DNA from 4 places in the Pseudomonas sp. MT92 genome. Region 1 is predicted to be linked to each of the others. Evidence: predicted binding sites of a transcription regulator. Region 1 holds the regulator's gene; each other region holds the start of a gene.

Region 1 (7,567 bases):
CAGACATGAGCCAATCCAGCGACCTGATTCAATCAGCACAACGCACCATCCGCCTCGAGGTAGAAGCCGTACAAAGCTTGCTGCCGCATATCGACGCAGATTTCGTACGCGCCTGCGAGATGATTCTGGCCAGCAAAGGCCGCGTAGTCGTGGTCGGCATGGGCAAGTCGGGGCATATCGGCAACAAGATCGCCGCCACCCTGGCCAGCACCGGCACCACCGCATTTTTCGTGCATCCGGCCGAAGCCAGCCACGGCGACATGGGAATGATCACCCGCGACGACATCATCCTGGCGCTGTCGAACTCCGGCTCGACCAATGAAATCGTCACCCTGCTGCCACTGATCAAGCGTCTGGGCATCCAGCTGGTCAGCATGACCGGCAACCCGAACTCGCCGCTGGCCAAGGCCGCCGAGGTCAACCTGAACGTTCACGTCGAGCACGAAGCTTGCCCGCTGAATCTGGCCCCCACTTCCTCTACTACGGCGGCGCTGGTCATGGGCGACGCCCTGGCCGTCGCACTGCTGGAAGCGCGCGGCTTTACCGCCGAAGACTTCGCCTTTTCCCATCCCGGTGGAGCATTGGGCCGACGCCTGCTGCTGAAGGTGGAAAATGTCATGCACGCCGGGCAAGAGTTGCCACAGGTTCAGCGCGGCACCTTGCTCAAGGATGCGCTGATGGAAATGACCCGCAAGGGCCTTGGCATGACAGTCATCCTCGAGGCCGACGGCAAGCTGGCCGGGATCTTCACCGACGGCGACTTGCGCCGCACCCTGGACCGCAGCGTCGACATCCATAGCGCCACGATAGATCAGGTCATGACCGTGCACGGCAAGACCGCCCGCGCCGAGATGCTCGCCGCCGAGGCCCTGAAAATCATGGAAGATCATAAAATCAACGCATTGGTCGTGGTCGACAGCGAAGACCGCCCGGTCGGCGCCTTGAACATGCACGATTTGCTGCGTGCAGGAGTAATGTAATGAGCGCGGACCTGCTGCAACGCGGCCAACACATCAAACTGGCAGTATTCGATGTCGATGGCGTCCTGACCGACGGGCGCCTGTACTTTCTCGAAGACGGCAGCGAATTCAAGACCTTCAATACCCTCGACGGCCAGGGCATCAAGATGCTGATGGCGGCCGGCGTCCAGACCGCGATCATCAGCGGCCGCAAAACCCCGGTGGTTGAGCGACGGGCGAAAAACCTTGGCATCCCGCATCTGTACCAGGGGCGCGAAGACAAACTGGTGGTGCTCGACGAGCTTCTCGGCCAACTCAACCTAAGCTATGAGCAGGTCGCTTATCTAGGCGACGACCTGCCGGACCTGCCGGTCATTCGCCGCGTCGGCCTGGGCATGGCGGTGGCCAATGCCGCAAGCTTTGTGCGTGAACACGCTCACGGAGTAACCCTGGCCCGCGGTGGCGAGGGTGCCGCCCGCGAATTCTGCGAATTGATCCTGCGCGCCCAGGGCCGTCTCGATGCGGCCAACGCCGCGTACCTGTGAGCCAAACCATGCTGAACAAAAAAATTCGCAACATTCTGGTGTTCGGTTGCATTGCGGCGATTTTCGCCGCGGTCGGCTATTGGAACATCAGCCCGGAACGCTTCCTCGACAAACCGATCGCGCATGTCGACGAAAGCGAAATCGATTATTACGCTACCAACGCCCACAGCGTGCAGTTCCTGCCTGATGGCAGGCTTCAATACGAAATGACTTCCGACAAAGTCGAGCACCTCAAAGCAAGCGAAGTCACGCTGCTGACCAACCCTGACCTGAACATGTTCCGCGGCACCGAGTTCCCGTGGCACGTCCAGAGCGAAAAAGGTGAGGTCAACCCGGACGGCACGCAGGTTGAATTGATCGATTCGGTACGCATCACGCGCTTTGATGAAAAAAACCGCAGAACCCTGATCACCACCACTCGAATGACGGTGTTCCCGCAGCAACAATATGCGCAGACCGAGCAACCCGTTAGAATCGACGGCGCTGGCGGCGTATCGACCGGTACCGGAATGAAAGCGTATTTGAAAGAAAGCAGGATACACCTGCTATCGAACGTAAGAGGACAGTATGAGGCTCGTTAAAACCCTCCCTATTTTGCTCAGTCTGGGCGCAGCACTGGGAAGCGTGAGCGCCTGGGCTCTGCCGAACGATCAAGAGCAGCCTATCCGCATTCAAGCCGACGACGCCCAACTGGACGACAAGAATGGCGTTGCCACCTACAAAGGTGACGTGATCATTACCCAGGGCTCGATGAAGGTCACCGGCAACACCGTGACCATCACCCGCACGCCGACCGGCGATATCGATGTAGTGACCTCTGTAGGCAACCTGGCCTACTTCGAACAACTGCAAACCCAGGGCGACACCAAGCCTGTCCAGGGCTGGGGAGTGACCATCCAGTACCACGCCGCGCAAAACCGCGTCGTACTGATCGATCGCGCCAAAGTCATCGACAAGGACAACAACACCACCCAGGGCGAAAAAATCGTCTACGACACCGTCAAGAAGCTTGCGAGCGCTGGCCGTGCGACAGGTAACAAGGTCACCGAAGCGCGTCCGCGCATCGACATGGTGATCCAGCCGAAGAAGAAAACCGACGAGCAAAAGGCCCAGTAATGGCAACTCTGAAAGCTCAGCATCTGGCCAAGAGCTACAAGAGCCGCCAGGTCGTCCGTGATGTCAGCCTGTCCATCGACAGCGGTCAGATCGTTGGCCTGCTAGGCCCTAACGGCGCTGGCAAGACCACCTGTTTCTACATGATCGTAGGCCTGGTACAGGCCGATCAGGGCCGCGTACTGATCGACGACCTGGACGTCAGCCACCAGCCAATGCACGGCCGCGCAAAGGCCGGTATCGGCTATCTGCCGCAAGAAGCGTCGATCTTCCGCAAACTCTCGGTCGCCGACAACATCATGGCGATCCTGGAGACCCGCAAGGAACTCGACAAGGCCGGTCGCCGCAAGGAGCTGGAAAGCCTGCTGCAGGAATTCCACATCAGCCACATCCGCGACAACCTCGGCATGAGCCTGTCCGGTGGCGAACGCCGCCGTGTGGAAATCGCCCGGGCATTGGCCACCAACCCGAAATTCATCCTCCTCGACGAGCCCTTCGCCGGCGTGGACCCGATTTCGGTAGGCGACATCAAACAGATCATCCATCACCTCAAGGCCAAGGGCATTGGCGTGCTGATCACCGACCACAACGTCCGTGACACCCTCGACATCTGTGAAACCGCCTACATCGTCAACGATGGCCAATTGATCGCCGAAGGCGACGCTGCAACCATCCTGGCCAACGATCTGGTCAAGGAAGTGTATTTGGGCCATGAGTTCCGCCTGTAAGCACCGAGGTGTCTGGCTAGTCGACCGAGCGCTTGTCTCGATAAAAAATCAACACTTTTTTATTGTTACAGCGCTCTAGGCAAACACTTCAGTTTCAGGCATATAATTTGCTTATGTTTGGCGCTCCGGCGCCCTGTAGTGGATGGCGCATGTGCGCCGGCGAATAAGGTGTTTAGCCCCTGCCATGAAACCATCGCTAGTCTTGAGAATGGGCCAGCAGCTGACGATGACACCGCAGCTGCAACAGGCCATCCGCCTGCTCCAATTGTCGACCCTGGACCTGCAACAGGAAATCCAGGAGGCCCTGGAGTCCAATCCGATGCTCGAACGCCAGGAAGAAGGCGACGACTTCGATAACAGCGACCCCTTGGCCGACAACGCCGAACAGAAACCCAACCCCGACATTCAGGAACCCTCCTACCAGGAAAGCGCACCGACGGTTGATAACCTCGAGGAAGGCGACTGGGACGAGCGTATCCCCAACGAACTGCCCGTCGATACCGCCTGGGAAGACGTTTACCAGACCAGCGCCAGCAGTCTGCCGAGCAACGATGACGACGAGTGGGATTTCACCACCCGCACATCGGCCGGTGAAAGCCTGCAAAGCCATTTGCTGTGGCAATTGAACCTGGCGCCCATGTCCGACACCGATCGCCTGATCGCCGTGACCCTGATCGATTGCATCAACAATCAGGGCTACCTGGACGAGACGCTCGAGGAGATACTCGAAGCCTTCGACCCGGAGCTGGACATCGAACTGGACGAAATCGAAGCCGTCCTGCACCGCATCCAGCAATTCGAACCCGCCGGAATCGGCGCCCGCAACCTGGGCGAATGCCTGCTGCTGCAATTACGCCAGATGCCGGCCAAAACCCCTTGGCTCGCCGAAGCAAAGCGCCTGGTCACCGACTACATCGACTTGCTCGGCAGCCGCGATTACAGCCAGCTGATGCGCCGCATGAAGCTCAAGGAAGATGAGCTGCGCCAAGTGATCGAACTGGTTCAAAGCCTTAATCCGCGCCCGGGCTCGCAAATCGAATCCACTGAAGCCGAATACGTGGTTCCCGACGTGATCGTGCGCAAGGACAACGAACGCTGGCTGGTGGAACTCAACCAGGAATCGGTACCGCGTCTTCGGGTCAACGCCCAGTACGCCGGTTTCGTGCGTCGCGCCGACACCAGCGCCGACAACACGTTCATGCGCAATCAGTTGCAGGAAGCCCGCTGGTTCATCAAGAGCCTGCAAAGCCGCAATGAAACCCTGATGAAAGTTGCCACCCAGATTGTCGAGCATCAGCGCGGCTTCCTGGAGTACGGCGACGAAGCCATGAAACCGTTGGTCCTGCATGACATCGCCGAGGCGGTTGGCATGCACGAGTCGACAATTTCACGGGTGACCACACAGAAATTCATGCATACCCCTCGGGGCATATATGAACTGAAGTACTTTTTCTCCAGCCATGTCAGCACCTCCGAAGGCGGCGAATGCTCGTCCACGGCGATCCGCGCGATCATCAAAAAACTGGTTGCCGCGGAAAATCAGAAAAAGCCGTTGAGTGACAGCAAGATCGCTGGTTTACTGGAGGCACAAGGCATTCAGGTGGCTCGCCGCACCGTCGCCAAGTACCGCGAATCCCTGGGGATCGCGCCTTCGAGCGAACGCAAGCGGTTGATGTAGAGCCACGCCACAGCGTTCCAGTGGTAGATCATTTGATCTACCGCTTTATGCACTGGCAACGAAGGAGAAGCTGTATGCAAGTCAACATCAGTGGACACCAACTGGAAGTGACCGAACCTCTTCGCACCTACATCGGCGAAAAACTCCAACGGTTAGAGAGGCACTTCGACAAGATCACCAACGTACAGGTCACGATGACCGTCGAAAAGTTGAAGCAGAAAATCGAAGCCACGCTGCATATTCCCGGCAATGAAGTGGTCGCGAACGCGGAACATACCGATATGTACGCGGCGATCGACGCACTGACCGACAAGCTGGATAAACAACTCAAAAAGCATAAGGAAAAGACCCAGAGCCTCCTCCAGGGCGCTACCGGTCGTTAACACCCCCAACCCATGATCCGACTTGAAAGCATCCTGACCCCCGGCCGTTCCCTTGTGAACGTGCCGGGCGGCAGTAAAAAGAAAGCCCTCGAACAAATTGCCAACCTGATCGCCCGGGAAGTGCCGGATCTGGAGATGCAAGATGTCTTCGAGGCGTTGATTGCCCGTGAAAAACTCGGCTCGACGGGTTTTGGCAACGGCATCGCCATTCCCCACTGTCGCCTGAAGGGCTGCTCTTCACCCATCAGTGCCCTGATGCACCTCGATGCTCCCATAGATTTCGACGCCATCGACGGCGCACCGGTTGACCTGTTGTTCGTTCTACTGGTCCCGCAAGCCGCTACCGATGCGCACCTGGAACTTTTGCGCCAAATTGCCAGCATGCTCGACCGCAAGGAAGTGCGCGAAAAACTGCGCAGCGCCCCGAGCAATGAAGCCTTGTATCAGGTTGTCCTGGACGAGCAAAACGGTCAGTAATCATGCGCTTGATCATCGTCAGTGGCCGCTCCGGCTCAGGTAAAAGCACCGCCCTTGATGTACTCGAGGACAGTGGCTACTACTGCATCGACAACCTTCCCGCCGGGTTGCTGCCGGAACTCGCCGAACGCGCATTGATCCACACCGAACTGGCACAGCCGCTGGTGGCCGTGTCCATTGATGCTCGCAACCTGCCAAGTCACTTGTCGCGATTCCCCGAATTGCTCGAAGAAGTCCGCAGCCGGCATATCCAGTGCGATGTTCTGTACCTGGATGCCGACGAAGAAACCTTGCTCAAGCGTTTTTCGGAAACCCGTCGTCGTCACCCGCTGAGCAGTGCCAATCGTTCGCTGGCTGAAGCGATCAACGATGAAACCAGCCTGCTCGGCCCCATAGCCGACCTTGCCGATCTCAAAGTCAACACCACCAACCTCAACCTGTATCAGCTACGGGATACGATCAAGCTGCGCCTGTTGAACCAGCCGGAACCCGGTACAGCCTTCCTGGTGGAGTCCTTTGGTTTCAAGCGTGGCATGCCCGTGGATGCCGACCTGGTATTCGACGTGCGCTGCCTGCCCAATCCCTACTGGAAACCCGAGCTTCGGGCGCAGTCCGGGCTTGATCAACCGGTTGCCGAGTACCTGGCAGCCCAGCCGGACGTGGAAGAGATGTTCCAGGACATTTCCACATATCTGCTCAAATGGTTGCCCCGCTTTGCCGCCAGCAACCGCGCCTATGTCACCATTGCCATCGGCTGCACGGGCGGACATCACCGCTCCGTCTACCTGACCGAACGCTTGGGCAAGACGCTGCAACAATCCCTGAAGAACGTCCAGGTCCGCCACCGCGACCTCAGCTAAAGGATTCACACCGCGATGCCTGCTCTGGAAATCGAAATCATCAACAAGCTGGGCCTGCACGCCCGTGCTTCTGCAAAATTCGTCGGAGTCGCCGGTGAATTCAAGGACTGCACGATCAGAGTCGGACGCACTCCGGAATCTACGGTCGACGGCAAAAGCATCATGGCAATGATGATGCTCGCGGCTGGCAAGGGCACCAAAATCTACATCAACACCGAAGGCGAAGACGCGCAAAAGGCGCTGGATGCGTTGAAAGACCTGATCAACCGCTATTTCGACGAAGGCGAGTAAACGCGTATCGAGGCCAAACCCGCTCGATAGCCCACAAAAAAAGGCGCACCACCCATCAGGTGGTGCGCCTTTTTTGTGACAGGGGAGTTTAGCTGCCTGCCACCGTCATCCGCTCGATCAGTACCGACCCCGTACGGATATTGCTGCGCAGTTCCAGGTCATTACCCACGGCAACGATCTGCTTGAACATGTCACGCATGTTACCGGCGATGGTCACTTCCTGGACCGCGAACTGAATTTCACCGTTCTCGACCCAATAACCCGCCGCGCCACGGGAGTAGTCGCCCGTGACCATATTCAGGCCCTGCCCCATCAATTCGGTCACCAGCAGGCCACGCCCCATGCGACGCAGCAAGGCCGCCTGATCTTCATCACCATGGGTGACGAACAGGTTATGCACGCCTCCGGCATTCGCGGTGCTCGGCATGCCGAGCTTGCGACCGGAGTAAGTACCGAGGATGTAGGACACCAGCTCGCCCTTTTCAACGAACGGCTTCGCGTAAGTCGCCAGACCATCGCCATCGAAGGCCGCG
Region 2 (7,567 bases), on a different contig from region 1:
TTCAAAAATCCACCAGTCCCGGTATGATCGCGCGCCCTGATGCATGCTGGTAACAACCGATGATGAAGCCGAACCTGATCGCCGCCGCGGAGATCGACCGACTCGATACCTGGGCCAAGTACTCTGCTCCGATGTGCGGCTCCTGCATATCCAGCTGCTGCACGCTGCCTGTCGAGGTCAAGATCAAGGATCTGATCCGTATCGGCATCGTCGACGAGTTCGAGCGCGGCGACCCGCCGAAGAACATCGCCAAGCGCCTGCAGAAGGAAGGGATCGTCGAGCGCTACAACCAGAAGTCCGAGATCTTCACCCTGCAACGCATGAGCAACAACGATTGCCTGTACCTGGATCGTAAGAGCCGTCTGTGCACTATTTATGAAAAGCGCCCTGACACCTGCCGCAATCACCCGAAAATCGGCCCGCGGCCGGGGTATTGCGCGTACAAGCCCAAGGAAGTGGAGCGCGAGAAAAATTCGCGGCATATCGAGCGGTTCTGATTCCGCCTGACATTGGCGGTGGCTGATCGGCCGCCTTCGCTGGCCTGACAGCGAAGAGGGCCGCACCCACACCGCACAAGCGCCAGACAAATCCCAGACAAACAAAAACGCCCCCGGCCTTTCGACCGGGGGCGTTTTCGTTGAGCCAGGCTAAAGGTTACGCCTTGGCTTTCTTGGCAGCGCGGGTACGCTCGCTTTCGTCCAGGATCTTCTTGCGAAGACGGATGGACTTAGGAGTGACTTCACACAGCTCGTCGTCCTGGATGAATTCCAGAGCCTGTTCCAGGGTGAAGCGAACAGGTGGAACCAGAGCGATGGTTTCGTCTTTACCCGAAGCACGCATGTTGTCGAGCTTCTTGCCCTTGGTAGGGTTAACGCCCAGGTCGTTGTCACGGCTGTTCAGACCAACGATCTGACCGTTGTAGATTTCCTGACCGTGTTCAACGAACAGCTTGCCACGCGCCTGCAGGGTTTCCAGGGAGTAGGTCAGCGCCTTGCCGGTTTCAACCGAAACCAGAACGCCGTTCTGACGGCCGGACATGTCGCCGGACTTCATCACGTCGTAACGGTCGAAGATCGAGGTCAGGATGCCAGCACCGTTGGTCAGGGTCAGGAACTGGTTACGGAAACCGATCAGACCGCGAGCAGGGATGTTGTATTCCAGACGTACACGGCCCTTGCCATCCGGCACCATGTTGGTCAGGTCGCCCTTACGCAGGCCCATCTCTTCCATCACCTTGCCTTGGGATTCTTCCGGCAGGTCGATGGTCACGTTTTCGTACGGTTCGTGCTTCACGCCGTCAACCAGACGGATGATCACTTCCGGACGACCTACAGCCATTTCGAAGCCTTCGCGACGCATGGTTTCGATCAGTACCGAGAGGTGCAGCTCACCACGGCCGGAAACCTTGAACTTGTCAGCCGAGTCGCCTTCTTCAACGCGCAGTGCAACGTTGTACAGCAGCTCTTTGTCCAGACGTTCCTTGATGTTACGGGAAGTCACGAACTTGCCTTCTTTACCGCAGAAAGGCGAGTCGTTTACCTGGAAGGTCATGGAAACGGTTGGCTCGTCAACGGTCAGAGGCTTCATCGCTTCCGGGGTGTCGAGCTGGCACAGGGTGTCGGAGATGAACAACTCGTCCATACCGCTGATGCACACGATGTCGCCGGCAGCTGCTTCTTCAACGTCGACACGGTGCAAACCGTGGTGACCCATCAGCTTCAGGATACGACCGTTACGCTTTTTGCCGTCGGCGCTGATCGCCACAACCGGAGTGTTCGGCTTGACGCGACCACGAGCGATACGGCCAACGCCGATAACACCCAGGAAGCTGTTGTAGTCCAGTGCGGAGATTTGCATCTGGAACGGACCGTCACGGTCAACAGCCGGCGCAGGTACGTTGTCGACGATCGACTGGTACAGCGGGGTCATGTCTTCAGCCATTTCGTTGTGGTCCAGACCGGCAATACCGTTCAGGGCCGAGGCGTAGACGACTTTGAAGTCCAGCTGTTCTTCGGTGGCACCCAGGTTGTCGAACAGGTCGAAGATCTGGTCCAGAACCCAGTCCGGACGCGCGCCTGGACGGTCAACCTTGTTGATGCACACGATTGGACGCAGGCCGGCTTCGAAAGCCTTCTTGGTCACGAAACGGGTTTGCGGCATAGGGCCGTCTTGAGCGTCAACCAGCAGCAGAACGGAGTCGACCATCGACATTACGCGTTCAACTTCGCCGCCGAAGTCGGCGTGGCCCGGGGTGTCCACGATGTTGATGTGGTAGCCGTTCCAGTTGATGGCGGTGTTTTTCGCCAGAATGGTAATACCGCGCTCTTTTTCCTGGTCGTTGGAGTCCATCACGCGCTCGTCGTTGAGCTCGTTGCGCTCCAGGGTGCCGGATTGACGCAGGAGTTTGTCTACCAGGGTGGTTTTACCATGGTCAACGTGGGCAATGATGGCGATGTTGCGTAGATTTTCGATCACTTGTGTATCTCGATCAGAGGATTCGGTGTGCTGACAGGTCGTGGCAGCGATTAACAGTAGCGTCCGTGAAAGCCGTTACAGCTTGACGGCGGCGTCGGGGGGCCGGTGACGCAAGCCACAGGCAAACAGCCCCGGGCACTTAGCTCGGTCGATAAACGCGCACATTGGCATGCCCCTCACTGAGCAAATGGTGGGCATGCAGGCGACTCATCACGCCTTTGTCGCAATACAACAGGTACTGGCGAGTAGGGTCCAGTTCCTTGAAACGAGCGTTCAGAGCATAAAACGGCATCGTTTGTACCTCGATACCAGCGAGTTCCAGCGGGTCATCCTCGGCGGCATCCGGGTGGCGGATGTCGATCACGATCTGACCGGCCAGCGCTTCGCTGACTTCTTCAATCTGAACGTCCTGGCCCAATTCATCGATCACGCGATCGATCGGCACCAGTTTGGCGTTCTCGAGCGCACGCTCAAGCACCGCCATGTCGAATTCTTTCTCTTCGTGCTCCACCCGATGGCGCTTGGCCGCCGTCTTGGGATTCACCGAAATGACCCCGCAGTACTCCGGCATGTGCCGGGCGAAGTCGGCGGTGCCGATTTCGTTGGCCAGGTCGATGATGTCCTGCTTGTGGCTGGCGATCAGTGGGCGCAGCACCAGCTTGTCGGTCACGCAGTCGATCACGGACAGGTTCGGCAGTGTCTGGCTCGAAACCTGGGAAATCGCCTCACCGGTAACCAATGCGTCAATGTGCAGGCGATCGGCGATTTGGGACGCAGCGCGCAACATCATACGCTTCAATACTACGCCCATATGACTGTTATCGACTTTACCGAGAATTTCTCCCAGCACTTCCTCGAACGGCACACTGACAAATAACACGCGTTGGGAGCTGCCGTACTTCTTCCAGATGAAATGCGCGACTTCCATAACGCCCAATTCATGGGCCCTGCCACCCAGGTTGAAGAAGCAGAAATGGGCCATCAGGCCACGGCGCATGATCTGGTAGGCGGCGACGGTCGAGTCGAAACCGCCGGACATCAGGACCAGCGTTTGCTCCAGCGCGCCCAGCGGATAACCGCCGATGCCGTTGTGCTGGCTGTGGATCACGAACAACCGTTGGTCGCGAACTTCGATGCGGACTTCGATTTCAGGCTTTTTCAGGTCGATCCCGGCGGCACCGCACTGACGGCGCAACTGGCTGCCGACATATTTCTCGATGTCGATCGAGCTGAATGGGTGCTTGCCGGCGCGCTTGCAGCGCACCGAAAAAATCTTCCCGGCCAGTGCATCACCGTAGTGCTGCTTGCACTTTTCGACGATGTCGTCGAAATCGCCCAGCGGGTATTCGTCGATCTGCAGGAAATGCGCGATGCCCGGCATGCAGCTCAGGCGCTCGCCCATCTCTTTCAAGGCCTTGGGGTCGCTGACACGGGTTTCCAGCTCGAGGTTGTCCCACACACCGTTCACCACCACAGCCGGGTCCAGATCGCGGAGCACGGCACGGATGTTCTTGGCCAATTGGCGGATGAAACGCATCCGTACCGGGCGGCTCTTGATGGTGATCTCGGGAAAGACTTTTACGATTAGTTTCATGAAAACAGCGCGCGCTGGGCCAGCCGAAAAAGGGGGGCGCGGATTATAGCGGAAATTGCTCAAGGTTTAACCAGTTAATGTGCAGAAGGTTTTGCACGCACCAAAACAGGTCACTTTGAGGCCTGAGCGCCACATTAAGGGGCGCAAATTCAAGCATTTATAGGCCTCGCACCTCTATAAGCGTGAAATTGGGGCAAAAAACCCATGCTGGGGCACTGGCATGCAATTTGCTCCCTTGTGAGGCAGGTTGCCTTGGCAGAGTATTCGCGCCGGCATCACAAACATTTAAGGGCATCCACTACCAGCCCTAAGCCACCCGGAGGACACTATGTCGAAGTCGGTTCAACTCATCAAAGATCATGACGTCAAGTGGATTGATCTGCGGTTCACGGACACCAAAGGCACTCAGCACCACGTGACCATGCCGGCTCGCGACGCGCTGGATGAAGACTTCTTCGAAGTCGGCAAGATGTTCGACGGTTCTTCCATCGCTGGCTGGAAAGGCATCGAAGCCTCCGACATGATCCTGATGCCGGACGATTCCACCGCCGTTCTCGACCCGTTCACCGAAGAGCCGACCCTGATCCTGGTCTGCGACATCATCGAACCTTCGAGCATGCAAGGCTACGATCGCGACCCGCGTGCGATCGCCAAGCGCGCCGAAGAGCACCTGAAAGCCACCGGTATCGGTGACACCGTGTTCGCCGGTCCAGAGCCAGAGTTCTTCATCTTCGACCAGGTCAAGTTCAAGTCCGACATTTCCGGTTCCATGTTCAAGATCTACTCCGAACAAGGTTCCTGGATGTCCGACCAGGACATCGAAGGCGGCAACAAGGGCCACCGTCCAGGCGTCAAAGGCGGCTACTTCCCGGTTCCACCGTTCGACCACGACCACGAAATCCGTACCTCCATGTGCAACGCACTGGAAGAAATGGGCCTGACCGTCGAAGTTCACCACCACGAAGTGGCAACTGCCGGCCAGAACGAAATCGGCGTCAAGTTCAACACCCTGGTGAAGAAAGCCGACGAAACCCAAACCCTGAAGTACGTCGTGCACAACGTTGCCGATGCCTACGGCCGTACCGCTACCTTCATGCCTAAGCCTCTGTACGGCGACAACGGCTCGGGTATGCACGTACACATGTCCATCTGGAAAGATGGCAAGAACACCTTCGCAGGCGAAGGCTATGCCGGCCTGTCCGATACCGCCCTGTACTTCATCGGCGGCATCATCAAGCACGGTAAGGCCCTGAACGGCTTCACCAACCCGGCCACCAACTCCTACAAGCGTCTGGTTCCAGGTTTCGAAGCGCCAGTAATGCTGGCCTACTCGGCTCGCAACCGTTCTGCTTCGATCCGTATTCCTTACGTGTCGAGCCCGAAAGCCCGCCGTATCGAAGCGCGCTTCCCGGATCCGGCTGCCAACCCGTACCTGGCGTTCGCCGCACTGCTGATGGCTGGCCTGGACGGCATCCAGAACAAGATCCACCCTGGCGACGCCGCTGACAAAAACCTGTACGACCTGCCGCCTGAAGAGGCGAAAGAGATCCCACAAGTTTGCGGCAGCCTGAAAGAAGCCCTGGAAGAGCTGGACAAAGGTCGTGCGTTCCTGACCAAAGGCGGCGTTTTCAGCGACGACTTCATCGACGCTTACATCGCTCTGAAAAGCGAAGAAGAAATCAAGGTTCGTACCTTCGTACACCCACTGGAATACGAGCTGTACTACAGCTGCTAATCCGGTAGCGCCTGCGCAAGCGGCGTGACAAAAAAGAGGCCTTCTTCGGAAGGCCTTTTTTGTGGGCAGTTTCCGACAACTGCTTGCTCATTCTCCTCGGACATTCACAGCATCGTCCGGCATCAATCCATTCGAGTAGCTCGTAGCCTATATCGACTTGCTTGAATTCAATGGATGGAAGAATGAAGACCTGCCTGCTCACACCCCTGATCGCCACTTTGACCACTGCGTTGCTGGGCTGCAGCCCCGCCTCACCTCCGGCGGGTATCGAACGTAAAATCCTGCTGCAAACCAGCACATCCTGGGACAGCACGCCTTACATTCGCTACCCCGACGCCGCACCCGAACTGTCAATGCTCAAACTCAAGATACCTGCCAACACCGAACTCGACTGGCATACCCACCCAATCCCCAACGCGGCATACATTCTTGCGGGCGAATTGACGGTGGAGAGCAGGGACAACGGCAAGATCCAGCACTTCAAACAGGGCGACGCGCTGGCTGAAATGGTCAATATCACGCATCGTGGAAAGACCGGTAACAAGCCGGTAGAACTTATTGTGTTCTATGCTGGCAGCCAAGGTATTCCATTGTCGGAGTAATCCTCGCGGCCCACCTGGAGTCTGAATGCGGCTGTTATCAATGCTTTTGCTGCTGTCTTTGGCTTTTCCCGTGATGGCGCAGATTTACAAATACACCGACGCCGATGGCAACACCGGATACAGCAATCAACCACCAGATGGCGTTAAAGCTCAACCCGTCGAGTTGCCACCGCTCAACAGTGTCGAAAGTCAGCCGCCGAGAATACCGGAACCGCCAGCCAAAGCCGGCAACCGCGAACAACCTCACGTCACGTATGAGGTACTGGAACTCACTGGCCTGCCCGTCACCGAAGCCCTGCGCGCCAACGACGGCACCTTCACCGTCAACGTACTCATCAAGCCCCGCCTGCAAGGAACGCATCTGCTCAGACTGTGGCTGGACGATCAACCGTATGGCCAGCCCGGCAACGTACCGATCCTGCAACTGGTGAATATCGATCGCGGCCAGCATCGTCTCGCCGTGCAAGTGATCGACGGCGATACGGTCATACAGCAAAGCCCAACCGTGACGTTTACCCTGCAACGGATGCATAAGCGTTGAACGCCTGGCGCTGATCGCTTGCCGGTACACGCTGCCGGAATCGGGTCTTCAGCGGCCAACCCGCCACAAAAAAGTCGGCGCCTGCGCTTCTCCCCATCTCGTTCAGGTTTGCGCACTATATTGGTGCGATTGGTTGCACTCACGTCGAAATCCAACCCATTTTGGTTCGAAAGTACCCGCAAAAGCTGGCAGAGCGCCACGCAATCGAGCGTCAAACGCCTGTTTCAGGGGGGCGACGCTTCTTTTCGGAGCCTTGGTTTGGTTTTTGCAGTTTCCTCGTATCAGCTCTTAATTCATGCGCCAAAAGAGGTCCTGAATGACCATCAGTGACGCACTACACCGCTTGCTACTCGACAACCTGACCACCGCGACCATCCTGCTCGATGCCGAATTGCGCCTTGAGTACATGAACCCGGCTGCGGAAATGCTCCTGGCCATCAGCGGCCAGCGTAGCCATGGGCAGTTCATCAGCGAGTTGTTCACCGAGTCCACCGAGGCCCTGAATTCCTTGCGCCAGGCGGTGCAGCAGGCGCATCCGTTCACCAAGCGCGAAGCGATGCTCACCGCCCTCACCGGCCAGACCCTGACGGTCGATTACGCGGTCACGCCGATCCTGAGCA
Region 3 (7,567 bases), on a different contig from region 1:
AGTCTGTGGCGCTGGTGAACGTCACCTTGTAATCGTTGGTGGTCAGCTTGCCGCTGTCTTCAATGCTGACATCGAAGTTGCCCGAGCCGGCGCTGTTGCCGATCGTGGCAATGCTGCGCTGAGCCATGTTCGTGGCACTGTTGATGTTGTTGAACAGATTGCCGCCGAAATTACCGTTCTTGTCGATGCCTTGGGCCTGGATGCTGTTCATCTGATCGGCGACGACGAGCGCCACACGACCCAACTCGTTCATGGCCGGATCGAGTACTTCGCTGCGATAACGCAGCAGGCCGCCGATTTCACCACCGGTCGTGATCGATGTGATGTCGATGGTGCTCGATCCACGATTGAGCTGCAGCGATACACGTCCCGGATCAGCCTTGCTTGGCACCGTCTCCAGTTTGTTGACGGTATTGCCAATCACCAACGGCTGACCGCTGCCCAGATAGATGTCTACGTTTCCTTCACGCTCAACAAACTGCGCACCGGTAAAGGTTGAAAGCTGACGCATGGTTTCGTTGCGAGCATCCAGCAGGTCATTTGGCGCACCGCCCGAACTGGAGACTTCGCTGATTTTCTTGTTCAACTGCGCCACAGTAGTAGCCAGCTTGTTGACCTGATCAGCCATGCTGGTCAGGTTGCCGTTGATGTCGGCGTTTTGCGAGTTCAACTGGCTGGAGATCGAGTTGAAGCGGTTGCTCAGGGCCTGCGCATCGCTGAGCAGCAACTGACGGGAAGCGTCGTCGCCGGGCTTGGCATTGACGTTCTGCACCGAAGCAAAGAACTTGGTCAGTGCGCCGTTGAGGCCGGTGCCGCTGTCGGAAAGCAACTTGTCGAGCGGCGTGACCTGGCCCAGGTAGGCAGCCGAATCACTGTTGAGCGATGTCGTGGTCTGCAACTGTGCATCGAGGTAGCTGTTGTACACCCGGCGCACATCGGCCAGTGTCGTGCCGGTGCCGATGTAGACGTTGCCGTACTGAATCGACGCCTTGGAGCCCTGCACGGTTTGCTGGCGCGAATAACCGGCGGTGTCGACATTGGAAATGTTATTGCCGGTAGTCATCAATGCAGACTGGCTAGCGGACAAACCCGACATCCCGATATTGAGCAAACTCATGATTCAGACCTTATAAATTCGTTGAAACGCCCGCCGCAGCGTAGTTCTGGTAACTCGTCATCTGCCTGGCTATCTGCGAAATCTTGCTTGCGTAGTCCGGGTCGGTTGCGTAACCGGCCTTTTGCAACTCGCGTACAAACTGTTCTGGGTTATCGGCCGACTTCACGACATCTTGATAGCGATTGTTGGTCTGCAGCAAAGTCACAAGGTCGTGGAAGCTGTCCTTGTAGGAATCGTAGGAACGGAACTGGGCCGTCTCCCTGACCATCTCGCCATTCCTGAATTCGCTGGTGATCGCCCGCGCCGAATCTCCCTTCCAGCTGCTGCCGGCCTTGATGCCGAACAGGTTGTGACTACTGCTGCCATCCTGGGCGCGCATGACCGATTTGCCCCAACCGGTTTCCAGGGCGGCCTGGGCCACCAGGTAACGCGGGTCGACGCCGATGCGCGCGGCGGCTTCCTTGGCCATCGGCAGCATAGTGTTGACGAATTCGTCGGCGGAGCTGAAGGCTTTTTTCGCCGGCGCGAGCGGAATCTGCGCCATGGCACGACCGTAAATCTGCATACCGCCGCCGGCAGCCGTGTCCGTTTGCGAAGCGAGCCAGTCGCCGTTGTACAGGGGGCCGGAACCGCTGCGAGTGCTCTGCGGCAACTGGATTTTGTTCTGCACCGTGGCGGCGGTCGCAGCGGTGGTCGAGGCCGAAGGCACCAGACCCGCCAGCAAGCGGTCAGCCAGTTTCGGCGGCAAGGCAAGACGCCGCTGATTGATCATCGCCATGTCGTTGCGGTGCGCGCCCTCGCCCGTCGGCGCATGGACCGACCGCGAAGCCCACAACGGACGCTGTCCATTGACTCGCGAAAGCGGCCCACCGGTTGCGACTGTACCGGCGGCCACCGGTGTCTGCGCTGCTGCCTTTGCCGCTTCCTGCTTGGCCGCCGACGCTGCGGCCGCCTCACCGGGAGCCATCGGCTTGTTCTTCGACATCTGCCGCATCAGCACGTCGGCCAGACCGATACCACCGCCCTCGCGGGACATGGAGACGGCCAACTGCTGGTCGTACATTTCCTGGTATTGCTTGGCCGCTGGCGTGTTAAGCGGATTGTCCTGACCGAGCGCCTCGGTGGCCGAGCGCATGGATTTGAGCATTTCACCGAGGAACAGCGACTCGAATTCCTGCGCAACCTTGCGCATATTGCCATCGCTGTTCTTGTCGCCGACCTTGAGCTGGTTCAGACGATTGAGGTCCGAGTAGGAACCCGAATCGCTGCTGCTGACCAGACCGCTCTTGCGCATATCCATGATGCCGTCCTCAGATCACGATCAGATCGGCTTGCAACGCGCCGGCCTGCTTCAGAGCTTCGAGGATCGCCATCAAGTCACCCGGGGCCGCGCCGACCTGATTCACCGCCCGCACGATTTCGTCGAGGGTGGTGCCGGGGCCGAATTTGAACATCGGCTTGGCTTCCTGCTGGGCATTGACTTTGGAACGAGGCACGACCGCTGTCTGACCATTGGACAGAGGGCCCGGCTGGCTGACGATCGGGTCTTCGGTGATGGTCACTGTCAGGCTGCCGTGGGTCACGGCGGCCGGTGAAACCTTGACGTTCTGACCAATCACGATGGTGCCGGTACGGGAGTTGATGATGACTTTCGCCACCGCCTGGCCCGGATCGATTTCGAGGTTTTCGATGATCGACAGGTAGTCGACCCGCTGACTCGGATCCAGCGGCGCACTGACGCGAATCGAACCGCCGTCGATGGCCTGGGCCACGCCAGGGCCGAGCATGTCGTTGATCTTGTCGACGATGCGCTTGGCGGTGGTGAAGTCGGAACGGTTGAGGTTCAGCGTCAGGCTGTTGCCCTGGTTGAAACCGCTCGGCACCGCTCGCTCGACCGAGGCTCCGCCCGGGATGCGACCGGCCGACGGAACGTTGACGGTGATTTTCGAACCGTCGCGGCCTTCAGCATCGAAACCGCCCACCACCAGGTTGCCCTGGGCGATGGCATAGACGTTACCGTCGATACCCTTGAGCGGCGTCAGCAGCAAGGTACCGCCACGCAGGCTCTTGGAGTTACCGATGGACGAAACGGTGATGTCGACCTGCTGTCCCGGCTTGGCGAACGCTGGCAAGTCAGCACTGATCGACACGGCCGCGACGTTCTTCAACTGCACGTTGCCTGATCCCGGCGGTACCTTGATACCGAACTGCGAGAGCATGTTGTTGAAGGTCTGCAGGGTGAACGGGGTTTGCGTCGTCTGGTCACCGGTGCCGTTAAGCCCGACCACCAGCCCGTAACCGATCAATTGGTTGGAACGCACGCCGGAAATACTGGCGATATCCTTTAGCCGCTCGGCTTGAGCACCCAGCGACAAGGACATCAACAGCGCAGCTGCGATCAGGTGCTTGAAGTTCAACTTGCTCACCAAAAAAGCCACCTAGAAAGGGAACAGCGGGCTGAGGAAGAAACGGTCGAACCAGCCTGGCTGACTCGCATCGGCAAACGAACCGGTGCCCGAATAGGTGATGCGCGCATCGGCGACGCGAGTCGACGAAACAGTGTTGTCGGTAGCGATGTCATCGGCACGCACGAGCCCTGCGATCCGCACCAGCTCATCCCCGGTGTTGAGGGTCATCCACTTCTCGCCTCGCACGGCAATGATGCCGTTGGGCAACACGTCGGCGACGGTCACGGTGATCGAGCCGGTCAGGGTATTGCCCTGGGCTGCCTTGCTGTCGCCTTTGGTCGCACGGTCACCTTCGTAACTGGCGCTCAGACTCAGGTCGCCACTACCAAACGGGTTGTTGGTATTGGGCGTAGAACCGAACAGCGACGTCAGGCCGATGCCGGTCTTGCTGTTCTTGGCCACCTGCGAGTTGGCGTTTTTACTGGCCTGGGTCTTCTCGTTCAGCGTGATGGTGATGATGTCACCGACCCGAAACGCCTTGCGGTCGCCGTAGAGGTTCTGTTCGAAACCGGCCTGGTAGATCGAGCCGTTGTTCGCGGCAGCCGGCAGCGGCGTACGCGGCAACACCGGGGCATAGTAGGGATCATTGGGCTTGGGTGTCGACGGCACACAGCCCGAGAGCACGGTGACTCCAGTCAATGCCAGAACGGAAACGAAGCGATTCATGACCCTACCTCACGGTGTTGCAGGCGGCCTCATGGCCGCCTCATAGACTTGATTACAGATTCTGCGTTACGAACGAGAGCATCTGGTCGGCGGTGGAGATCACCTTGGAGTTCATCTCGTAGGCGCGCTGAGTGGTGATCATGTTGACCATCTCTTCAACGGTGCTGACGTTGGACGTTTCCAGAGTGTTCTGCAGCGTGGTGCCGAAACCGGCCAGGCCTGGCGTACCGACTTGCGGCGCACCACTGGCGGCGGTTTCCAGGAACAGGTTGTTACCCACGGCCTGCAGGCCGGCCGGGTTGATGAAGTCGGCGGTTTGCAGGTTGCCGATCACCTGGGCAGCCGGGTTGCCGGCAACGGTGATGGACACGGTGCCATCGCGACCGACCGTGAAGGTCTGGGCATCGTTAGGAATGACGATGGCCGGCTCCAGGGCAAACCCGCTGGCGTTGACGATCTGGCCATTGGAGTCCAGGTGGAAGGTACCGTCACGGGTGTAGGACGTTGTGCCGTCAGGCTGCAGAATCTGGAAGAAACCGCGACCATCGATGGCCATGTCCAGCGGCTGCTCGGTGGTCTGCAGGCTGCCGGCGGTGAAGTTCTTCTGGGTGCCGACAATGCGCACACCGGTACCCAGTTGCAGGCCCGACGGCAGTTCGCTGTCCTGGGTCGACTGGGCGCCTGGCTGACGCTTGATCTGATAGAGCAGATCCTGGAACTCGGCGCGGTCACGTTTGAAACCCGTGGTCGACACGTTGGCCAGGTTGTTGGAGATGGTGGTCAGGTTGGTGTCCTGGGCGGACAGACCGGTTTTGGCAACCCATAGAGCCGGAAGCATTCGATTCTCCTCGTGCGCCTGTTTTACGGCGCGACGTTCTGATAGTTAGCTGATCTGCAAGACCCGAGCCATGGCCTGGTCGTCGTCTTTGGCGGTGTTCATCATCTTGATGTGCAGCTCGAATTGCTTGGACAAGGCCAGCACCGAGGTCATCTCTTCCACGGCGTTGACGTTGCTCGACTCGAGGAACCCGGACACCAGCTTGACGTTGGCATCGGCTTGCGCCGGCTGACCGTCCTTGGTGTGGATCGAACCGTCCAGGCCTTTGGTCATGTTCTTGATGTCCGGATTGACCAGCTTGATGCGGTCGACTTCGGCCATCACGCGAGGGCCTTCACCCATCGCACGGATGCTGATGGTGCCGTCTTCGCCCACTTCGATCTGCTGCTCTGGCGGCACGGCAATCGGCCCGCCATTGCCGATGACCGGCATGCCGTTGCCGGCCCGCAATACGCCCAGGGCGTCAACCACCAGACTGCCGGTGCGCACATAGCTTTCACCGCCATCAGGGTTCTGCACGGCCAGCCAGCCGTTGCCTTGCACGGCGACATCGAGGTCGCGACCGGTCTCCACCAGGGCACCCGGTGAAAAGTCCGTGGCCGGGCGTTCGGACATCGCAAACGCACGCGCCGGAAAGCTGTCACCGAACACCGGCATCGAACGCGCCTGCTCCAGGTCTTTCTGGAAGCCGTTGGTGGAGATGTTCGCCAGGTTGTTGGCATGAGCCTTTTGCGCCAGGGCATTCTGGCTGGCGCCGGTCATTGCCACATAAAGGTACTTGTCCAAAATCTTTCCTCTGCCTGCCGGACGTTTGCCGCCCACTGCTGTACTGATGAGCCACAAGCAATTTGCAGACCAACTTGTTCCTGGCGCGGTAAGACCCGGCAAACAAAGGGCTTGAGGGATTGAGCAGGCGCGGAGGGTTTGTATCAGAGACGAAAAACCGGCGGTGTTATGCCGGTGGGTGGCAAGGCTTGACCTGTTGTAGCTGCCCCCCCCCCCCCCCGTGGCAAGGGAGCTTGCTCCCGCTGCGCTGCGAAGCAGCACCGGAATGGATAACCGCAATCTTTCAGGCATATCGTGCAGCAACCACTTTGCCAAAGGTGCTTTGAGCTCAAGTCGGGCCTGGAAATCGATGTGCGCTAGCTCATGCTTACCGAAAAACTGGACGATCTCGTGATCTAGAGCAAGCCAAAACTCTTCATTCTGCCGTTTCCAGCTCAACTATGAGATCAATCTGAACATTTTCCCGTCGCCATCCGAATTCTCAATAAAAAGGCTGGCGGAAGCGATACGTTGCAGGCTGTCTTTCAACCACTTGTAGCTTGTCGTACCTGGGGATCTGCCAATAGCCTGGAGAAAATGGCTGCGTACAAAATGAATCTGTTCCCCAGCTTTACGGCCCTGGGCAAGGAGGAGTGCATGCAGGAAAACATCGTTATCGGCCATGTCCAGTTGTTCGCCCGTATAGAGGGTAGCACTAGTCGGGTAGCCCCAGCTTATTACTGATCCAGCCCCCCCCCTGAGAACCGTACGTGCGATTTTCACCGCATACGGCTCAAGCCGTTAATAAGCCTTGAGGAATTAAGGCGTATCGGCCTCTCTGCGTCCCTGGAGCCAATACACCTTTGCAATCAGTTCCGAGTCGACTACGCCTCCCTCCGATAGTGGTGATAGATGGCAGGCCGCAGACACGCGCTTTCGCCCGTGCTCTATCATGCTGGCCTGATGTCGCTACTTCTGAGATAGTCCCATCAGACTTTATGTAATCAACGACCGCGCAGAAGTCTGCCCGGTTTACCGTGGGGGGTGATGTTCCAACCCCTATCCGAACTATTACAGCCCCGCGCTCGCTTTCTCTGCGACCCCTTACCCAGACGGCCAACAGCTCACCTTACGGCTCACCTGCCCAAAAGGCAGCGGTATGGGCTTACCACGTTCGTTACCTGTCACACGACCAGGTTAGAGCCTGCCTTTTTGCAGGGAGCCTTGTGATGACGTATTTCCACATCCCACAGAAATAACCAACTCCCTACCTTTTGGTTCATGCCTGTCTGCCGCTTTGGCATGTTTTCAGTCATGGCATTTATCAGCAGCTCACTTGCGTTGCTCATACTGGCCAGCCTGGCGCCTCAACGCTCTGTGAGGCACGGCTATAACGCTTGGCGGTTGCAAAACTCCGTTGAAGACAGGACCACTCAACCGTGAGGCCTTCTTTCCTGTCTCGATAAGAGAAATGCGTTGGGATCAGCTCCTGCTGCAGCCTACAGCATGGCTGCCATCCTCAAAGACCTTGGTGGCCGACTTGCACATATAGCTCGTTCGGCTGAAGAACGCAGTCTGCCCCTCCAGATCACCACGATTGAGTTTGTAGATCGACTTGCGTGGGCTCTCGACCAAGCCTCTGACTTCCCCTATCGATAACCCCAAAGCGCTGGCCCATGCTTCTTGCAGGCGATTAAACATGTTGTCCCTGTC
Region 4 (7,567 bases), on a different contig from region 1:
GCGTCCTTCATCGGGAAACGCTTGAGCACCAGCAGCACGCGGTTCGCCAGGCGCGACCACAGGCACAGGCGATAAGCGGTTTCCATGGTGGCCATGCCGCGCACGGCAGAGGTGTGCTCACGAGCGTCCTCAAGGCCAAGCCCGACGGCTTCCTCGATGAGCAGGCCTTCAAGGCCTTTGGGGCAAGTGAGGAAGAGTTCGAAACGATCGGACATGGGAGTTCCAGAGCCTTTAGCTGAGTGAGCCGGCAACGCATTGCCTGCCCGGTTTTCAATCAGGCGCTTTTCTCGAAGAGCGCCCGCGTGGCACGAAGGTGTGCCATTCCACCCCTGCTGCTCGGGTTAAATGAGCTTAGATGCAAGGACAGATAAAAAAGTTGATGCAACAAAATGTCACAAGTCGACCCTTCGTCGAATAATCCCGCACTGCAACGCGAGACATTCTCACCAAAGGACTAACCCCGGCATCCTGCGGGGGGCCGATCATACAGGGCTTTGATCAATAAATACGCGACGAACATCGTGTTACTTATGGCCATAGCATCTTTATCGTTACGTCCTTATGACAAAACGATCATTCCCTCGATGTGACGCATTGGTTAGAACTCAACTCAGGTTGGCGCCGCAACGACGCCAACACCTTGGCTCGCCACGCCGGCAGCGAGCCCCCAACGGCAGAGTTTTTCTGCCTGACCTCGATTGAGGTCGACGCGATGAAAACAGTCAACAAGTGAGGGCTACACCCTATGAGAAGACTTAAGCGTGATCCGTTGGAAAGAGCGTTTTTGCGCGGATATCAATATGGCGTTGGTGGCAAATCCCGTGAGCTTTGCCCATTTACTCTACCGTCGGTACGCCAAGCCTGGATCAACGGCTGGCGAGAAGGACGCGGCGACAACTGGGACGGTATGACCGGCACTGCGGGAATCCACAGACTCAACGAACTTCACGCCGTCGGCTAATACAGGGCACACACTCCGACACGAAAATCTGATTACGCAACCAATTAACCACGCACGTCCCATCCGGACGGCGGGCTCCGGCCCAGGGGCTCCTTAAAGGAGCCCTTTTTTATGTCGGTTCAAAACTCATCGGCATACCCACAGGGATTAACGCAGGGCTGCGATGGCGTCTACCGACTCACGAATCAGTGCCGGCCCTTTATAGATGAAGCCCGAGTAAATCTGCACCAGGCTCGCCCCTGCGGTGATTTTTTCCGCCGCGTGCTTGCCTTCGGTGATGCCGCCCGCCGCGATGATCGGCAAACGACCACCCAATTCGGCCGCCAGTACTTTCACGGTGTGGGTGCTCTTGTCGCGAACCGGTGCACCGGACAAACCACCCGCCTCGTCACCATGCTCCATGCCTTCGACGCCTATGCGGCTCAAGGTGGTGTTGGTGGCGATGACCGCGTCCATCCCGGTATCGATCAACGCTTGCGCGACCTGCGCGGTTTCTTCGTCGCTCATGTCCGGCGCGATCTTGATCGCCAGGGGCACGTGTTTGCCGTGGCGCAGCGCCAGTTCCGCGCGACGCGTGGCCAGGTCGGCCAGCAGTTGCTTGAGCGAGTCACCGAATTGCAGGCTGCGCAGCCCCGGCGTGTTCGGCGAGCTGACGTTGACCGTCACATAGCTGGCATGGGCGTAAACCTTGCCCAGGCAAATCAGGTAATCGTCGACCGCGCGCTCGACCGGAGTATCGAAGTTCTTGCCGATGTTGATGCCCAGCACACCTTTGTACTTGGACGCAGCAACGCGGGCCAGCAGGTGATCGACGCCGAGGTTGTTGAAGCCCATGCGATTGATGATCGCCTCGGCTTCCGGCAGGCGGAACAGACGTGGCTTGGGGTTACCCGGTTGTGGACGCGGGGTGACGGTGCCGATTTCGACAAAGCCAAAACCCAGCTGCGCAAAGCCGTCGATGGCCGCGCCGTTCTTGTCCAGACCGGCCGCCAGTCCCACCGGGTTCGGAAAGTCCAGGCCCATGACCGTCACCGGCACCTTCGCCGGGGCCTTGCACAACAAGCCGTTGAGCCCCAGACGCCCGCCTGCGCCGATCAGGTCCAGGGACAGATCGTGGGAGGTTTCCGGGGAAAGTTTGAACAACAGCTGACGGGCCAGGGTGTACATGGGCGGCTTTGACTCTGGGCTATGAAAAGTGGCGGCGATTATAGCCGGGCAAGCGGCCCGCAGGCGAGGCGCGCGATTCAATCAACGGACGATGGCATATGCCTTGCACCGATCCTGACATCAGCACCCATGCCAACGGCGGTATGAGTGCCAGGACAATGGCGTCGTCATCCGCCCTTGCGCGTGCAAGGACGCGGGACGACGCTTTTTTTGCAAGGTGAAGACGCGATGAACGAACCATCAGCCGGCCCGCTGGCCTGGGTCAATGGCAGCGATGCCCCGGAAAAGTCCGAAATCAACCTCGGCTTCATGGCCCTGAGCGACTGCGCCTCGGTCGTGGTCGCCGCCACCCAGGGCTTCGCCCAGCCTTACGGCCTGACCTTGAACCTCAAGCGCCAGTCATCCTGGGCCAACCTGCGGGACAAACTGGTCAGTGGTGAACTCGACGCCGCCCACAGCCTCTATGGCCTGATCTACGCCGTGCACCTGGGCATCGGCGGTGTAGCACCAACGGACATGGCCGTGCTGATGGGACTGAACCAGAACGGCCAGAGCATCAACCTCTCCCACGGCCTGCAAGCGCTGGGTGTGACCAGTCCTGAAGCACTGGACCGGCACGTGCACCAAAGTCGCCCAAAACTCACCTTCGCCCAGACCTTCCCCACCGGCACCCACGCCATGTGGCTGTATTACTGGCTCGCCAGCCAGGGCATTCACCCGTTGCAGGACGTCGAGAGCGTAGTGGTGCCGCCGCCGCAAATGGTTGCGCACCTGCAAGCGGGACGGATCGACGGTTTCTGCGTCGGCGAGCCCTGGTCGGCCAGTGCGGTGCAACAGAACCTTGGATTCACGATGGCGACCACCCAGGCCATCTGGCCCGATCATCCGGAAAAAGTCCTGGGTTGCACCCGCGCGTTCGTCGAGCAATACCCGAACACCGCCCGCGCATTGGTAATGGCGATTCTGCAGGCGAGTCGTTTTATCGAAGAAAGCACTGAAAATCGTCGCAGCACCGCGCAATTGCTCAGTGCCGCGCAATACCTCGATGCGCCGCTCGAATGCATCGAGCCGCGTTTGCTGGGCGACTACGACGACGGTCTCGGCAATCGCTGGCAGGATCCGCACGCCCTGCGCTTCCACGGTGGGGGCGAGGTCAATCTGCCGTACCTGTCCGATGGCATGTGGTTCATGACCCAGTTCCGTCGCTGGGGCCTGTTGCGCGACGATCCGGATTACCTGGCGGTGGCCCGCCAGGTGCAACAACTGGACTTGTATCGTGAGGCCGCCTGCGCCGTCGGCGTCGCCGCACTGGGCAAAGAGATGCGCAGCAGCCAGTTGATCGACGGCAAGGTCTGGGACGGCTCGGACCCTGCCGGTTATGCCCGCAGTTTCAAGCTGCACGCCATGAGCAATAGCTCGCATCGATTAGCCAACCGCTGACAGGAGACTGCGAACATGTTGCGTATTCTGCTGATCAACGACACCGCAAAAAAAGTCGGACGCCTGAAGGCGGCACTGACCGAGGCCGGCTTCGAGGTAATCGACGAATCAGGATTGACCATCGACCTGCCCGGGCGCGTCGAAACGGTGCGTCCGGATGTGATTCTGATCGATACCGAGTCACCGGGCCGCGATGTGATGGAGCAAGTGGTGCTGGTCAGTCGCGACCAACCACGCCCGATCGTGATGTTCACCGACGAACACGACCCGGACGTGATGCGCCAGGCGATCAAGTCCGGGGTCAGTGCCTACATCGTCGAAGGCATTCACGCTCAGCGCTTGCAGCCGATTCTCGACGTGGCCATGGCGCGCTTCGAAAGCGACCAGGCCCTGCGCGCGCAACTGCACGCCCGCGACCAACAGCTCGCCGAGCGCAAGCGCATCGAGTTGGCCAAAGGGCTGCTGATGAAAATGAAGGACTGCAACGAAGAAGAGGCCTACACCTTGATGCGCCGCCAGGCCATGAGCCGCCAGCAGAAGCTGATTCAGGTGGCGGAGCAGATCATCGCCATGGGTGAACTGCTGGGCTGAAACCCTGCTGCCCTCACTCGGTTTCACGGTATTGGCACAGATCTCGCTAAGTAATCCCCACAGGTAACCAACGGCGGTTGCCCCACCTACGACAAAGACGTCGCTCACCTCATTTGCCCCATGGCGAATCAGGTGGCGGCGTTTTTTTTGTTTTGGCCCCATTGCCCGGGGCGGGTGGTGCAGCCCTCAAGGCGCCCCACCTGCATGACTCCCGTTCGAGACTCCTATCAGCTGAGGTGCGCGATGAATTCAAGCTTCTGGAAATCCGGCCATACCCCGACCCTGTTCGCAGCCTTCCTCTATTTCGATTTGAGCTTCATGGTGTGGTACCTGCTTGGCCCACTGGCCGTGCAAATCGCCGCCGACCTGCACCTGACCACACAACAGCGAGGGCTGGTGGTGGCCACGCCTATTCTGGCCGGTGCGGTACTGCGCTTCATCATGGGCATGCTGGCTGATCGCCTGTCGCCGAAAACCGCTGGCCTGATTGGCCAGGTGATCGTCATTTGCGCCCTGTTCGGTGCCTGGAAACTGGGCATCCACAGCTACGAGCAGGCCCTGGTTCTGGGGCTGTTCCTCGGTATGGCCGGTGCGTCGTTCGCCGTGGCCCTGCCGCTGGCGTCGCAATGGTATCCGCCGCAGCATCAGGGCAAGGCCATGGGAATCGCCGGCGCCGGTAACTCGGGCACGGTGTTCGCCGCGTTGATTGCGCCGGTTCTCGCGGCTGCGTATGGCTGGAGCAACGTGTTCGGCTTTGCCCTCATTCCACTGATCCTGTCGTTGATCGTTTTCGCCTGGCTGGCCAAAAACGCGCCTGAACGGCCGAAAGCCAAGTCGATGGCCGACTACTTCAAGGCCCTGGGCGACCGCGACAGCTGGTGGTTCATGTTTTTCTACAGCGTGACCTTCGGTGGCTTCATTGGCCTGGCCAGTGCCCTGCCCGGCTATTTCAACGATCAATACGGCCTGAGCCCGGTGACGGCCGGCTACTACACCGCCGCCTGCGTGTTCGGCGGCAGCCTGATGCGCCCCTTGGGCGGTGCCCTGGCGGACCGTTTCGGCGGCATCCGCACCCTGCTGGCGATGTACACCGTGGCCGCGATCTGCATTGCTGCCGTCGGATTCAACCTGCCGAGTTCCTACGCTGCGCTGGCACTTTTCGTCTGCACCATGCTCGGCCTTGGTGCGGGCAATGGCGCCGTGTTCCAGTTGGTGCCGCAGCGCTTTCGTCGGGAAATCGGCGTGATGACCGGCCTGATCGGCATGGCCGGCGGCATCGGCGGTTTTGCCCTGGCGGCCGGCATGGGTGCGATCAAGCAAAGCACCGGCAGCTACCAAATGGCACTGTGGTTGTTCGCCAGCCTCGGCGTCCTCGCCTGGTTCGGCCTGCACGGGGTGAAACGTCGCTGGAGAACCACCTGGGGTTCGGCTGCCGTGACCGCTGCACGGGTCTGAGCCGGCGATGAGCCTGCAACTGAGTTTCGCCGAAGCCAGCGCCATCGGCCCACGCGAAGAAAACCAGGACGCGTTGCGGCTGGTCACACCGGCCCCGGCACTGGCGGCGAGCAAGGGTTACCTGTTCGCCATCGCCGACGGTGTCAGCCAGTGCGCCGACGGTGGGTTGGCCGCTCGTTCCACCCTGCAGGCACTGGCACTGGATTATTACGCCACCCCGGAAACCTGGGGCGTCGCCCAGGCACTGGATCGCCTGCTTCTGGCGCAGAACCGCTGGCTGCAGGCCAACGGCGGTGGACAACCGCTGCTGACCACGGTCAGCGCATTGGTCATGCGCGGGCGGCGCTTCACCCTGGCCCATGTGGGCGACTGCCGAGTGTATCGCTGGCATGCCGATCAATTGCAGCGCATCAGCGAGGATCACGTCTGGGACCAACCGGGCATGCAGCATGTGCTCAAACGAGCGATGGGGCTCGATCAGCACCTGGTGCTGGACTTCCTCGACGGCGAATTGCGCCTTGATGAAAGCTTTGTGCTGCTCAGCGACGGGGTCTGGGCGGTCCTGGGTGACACGGCCATTGCCGCGATTCTGCGAGACCAACCGGACCTGCACAGCGCCGCACACACCCTGGTCAATGCCGCGCACCTGGCCGGCAGCCAGGACAATGCCAGCGCCTTGCTGGTGCGGGTCGATGCCCTGGGTGAAACCAGCATCGGCGATGCGTTGATTCAACTGCAGCAATGGCCGCTGCCGCCCGCACTGAAACCGGGCCAGGAATTCGAGGGCTGGCAAGTCGAAGGGATCGTCGGCCAGAGCCAGCAATCCCTGCTTTATCGCGTGCGTGACAGTCAGCGACAGGCCTGGCTGCTGAAAACCCTGCCCGCTCACCTGCGCGACGATCATCCGGCCGGGCAAGCGTTGTTGTCGGAAGAATGGTTTCTCAAGCGTGTAGCCGGGCGTCATTTCCCCGAAGTGCATGCCGCCAGTCAGCGTCAGCATTTGTACTACGTGATGCGCGAATATTCAGGATCGACCCTGGCCCAGCTGCATGAGCAAGTCGGGCCGCTGCCGCTGGCCCAATGGCAAGACCTGGCCGAACGCCTGTTGCGAGCGGTGGGTATGCTGCATCGGCGGCAGATACTGCACCGCGATATCAAACCGGAGAACCTGCTGCTGGGGGACGACGGCGAGTTACGGCTGCTCGATTTCGGGCTCGCCTATTGCCCCGGCTTGTCCCTCGACGAGCCCTCTGCGCTGCCCGGAACCCCCAGCTACATTGCGCCAGAAGCGTTTCGCGGCGACCCGCCGAGCGCGCAACAGGATTTGTACTCGGTCGGCGTGACCCTGTATGTCCTGCTCACCGGGCATTTTCCCTACGGCGAAATCGAAGCGTTCCAACGCCCACGGTTCGGCGTTCCGGTGAATGCCAGCCGCTATCGCCCCGACCTCCCGGAATGGCTGATGCAAACCCTGGAACGCGCGGTAGCGGCGGATCCGGATCAACGCTTTGAAACGTCGGAAGAGTGGTTATTGCTGATGGAACAGGGCGAGCGCCGCAGTTTGAGCGTGCGCCCCAAACCGTTACTGGAGCGCGAGCCGTTGAAGGTGTGGCGGACCCTGGCGCTGATGTCGCTGGTGGCGAATCTGGTGCTGCTGGTGTTGGCGCTCCATTAGTGGGCGCCGCGCGTTGATTCGGTGCAATAAAACGCCGTTTGCCCAGGGCGGGCGCGCGCAGACACCGCGAACCACGGACTTGACCGACTTGGCACAACCACTGCATTAGCCTTCCCATCACACATAACGTGCAGGCTTCAACGACGAAGACTGCGCTTCCCGAGAGAACGGGACCGGACAAAGGCGTCCCCGTCAGGCAACTGGCGGGACGCCTTTTTTTGTTTGCGCGAAATTGTCGAGCACGACCTGGAAAGCCTGATGAGGCGGGTCGTTGTTCC

The links. The regulator sigma-54, encoded in region 1, starts transcription at its own class of promoters, with help from an activator protein. The targets are predictions, from matches to a motif close to ANTGGCATNNANNTTGCTNT.
Positions count from the first base shown of each region.
Region 2: glnA (type I glutamate--ammonia ligase) is a predicted target of sigma-54. The motif match lies at 4,284-4,303, and genes of this name have one in related genera.
Region 3: AC1Q6D_RS16730 (flagellar basal body rod protein FlgF) is a predicted target of sigma-54. The motif match lies at 5,930-5,949, and genes of this name have one in related genera.
Region 4: AC1Q6D_RS19385 (CmpA/NrtA family ABC transporter substrate-binding protein) is a predicted target of sigma-54. The motif match lies at 2,219-2,238, and genes of this name have one in related genera.

Region 1 covers NZ_JBXAFA010000011.1:154,481-162,047, reverse strand. Annotated here, with positions in the region: gene AC1Q6D_RS20895 (KpsF/GutQ family sugar-phosphate isomerase) at 6-980, shown strand; gene AC1Q6D_RS20890 (KdsC family phosphatase) at 980-1,504, shown strand; gene lptC (LPS export ABC transporter periplasmic protein LptC) at 1,513-2,085, shown strand; gene lptA (lipopolysaccharide transport periplasmic protein LptA) at 2,072-2,620, shown strand; gene lptB (LPS export ABC transporter ATP-binding protein) at 2,620-3,345, shown strand; gene AC1Q6D_RS20870 (RNA polymerase factor sigma-54) at 3,530-5,023, shown strand; gene hpf (ribosome hibernation-promoting factor, HPF/YfiA family) at 5,098-5,406, shown strand; gene ptsN (PTS IIA-like nitrogen regulatory protein PtsN) at 5,419-5,883, shown strand; gene rapZ (RNase adapter RapZ) at 5,886-6,743, shown strand; gene AC1Q6D_RS20850 (HPr family phosphocarrier protein) at 6,759-7,034, shown strand; gene pmbA (metalloprotease PmbA) at 7,123-7,567, opposite strand, start outside.
Region 2 covers NZ_JBXAFA010000015.1:54,950-62,516, reverse strand. Annotated here, with positions in the region: gene AC1Q6D_RS25500 (YkgJ family cysteine cluster protein) at 60-497, shown strand; gene typA (translational GTPase TypA) at 655-2,475, opposite strand; gene thiI (tRNA uracil 4-sulfurtransferase ThiI) at 2,615-4,069, opposite strand; gene glnA (type I glutamate--ammonia ligase) at 4,398-5,804, shown strand; gene AC1Q6D_RS25480 (cupin domain-containing protein) at 5,987-6,406, shown strand; gene AC1Q6D_RS25475 (DUF4124 domain-containing protein) at 6,432-6,947, shown strand; gene glnL (nitrogen regulation protein NR(II)) at 7,264-7,567, shown strand, end outside.
Region 3 covers NZ_JBXAFA010000008.1:151,173-158,739, reverse strand. Annotated here, with positions in the region: gene flgK (flagellar hook-associated protein FlgK) at 1-1,117, opposite strand, end outside; gene flgJ (flagellar assembly peptidoglycan hydrolase FlgJ) at 1,128-2,417, opposite strand; gene AC1Q6D_RS16745 (flagellar basal body P-ring protein FlgI) at 2,428-3,498, opposite strand; gene flgH (flagellar basal body L-ring protein FlgH) at 3,556-4,251, opposite strand; gene flgG (flagellar basal-body rod protein FlgG) at 4,304-5,089, opposite strand; gene AC1Q6D_RS16730 (flagellar basal body rod protein FlgF) at 5,135-5,875, opposite strand; gene AC1Q6D_RS16725 (replication initiation protein) at 6,314-6,538, opposite strand; partial or broken gene AC1Q6D_RS16720 (inovirus Gp2 family protein) at 7,337-7,567, opposite strand, start outside.
Region 4 covers NZ_JBXAFA010000010.1:100,332-107,898, reverse strand. Annotated here, with positions in the region: gene rlmKL (bifunctional 23S rRNA (guanine(2069)-N(7))-methyltransferase RlmK/23S rRNA (guanine(2445)-N(2))-methyltransferase RlmL) at 1-215, opposite strand, end outside; gene rmf (ribosome modulation factor) at 746-961, shown strand; gene AC1Q6D_RS19390 (quinone-dependent dihydroorotate dehydrogenase) at 1,109-2,128, opposite strand; gene AC1Q6D_RS19385 (CmpA/NrtA family ABC transporter substrate-binding protein) at 2,357-3,568, shown strand; gene AC1Q6D_RS19380 (ANTAR domain-containing response regulator) at 3,584-4,159, shown strand; gene AC1Q6D_RS19375 (nitrate/nitrite transporter) at 4,403-5,614, shown strand; gene AC1Q6D_RS19370 (bifunctional protein-serine/threonine kinase/phosphatase) at 5,622-7,289, shown strand.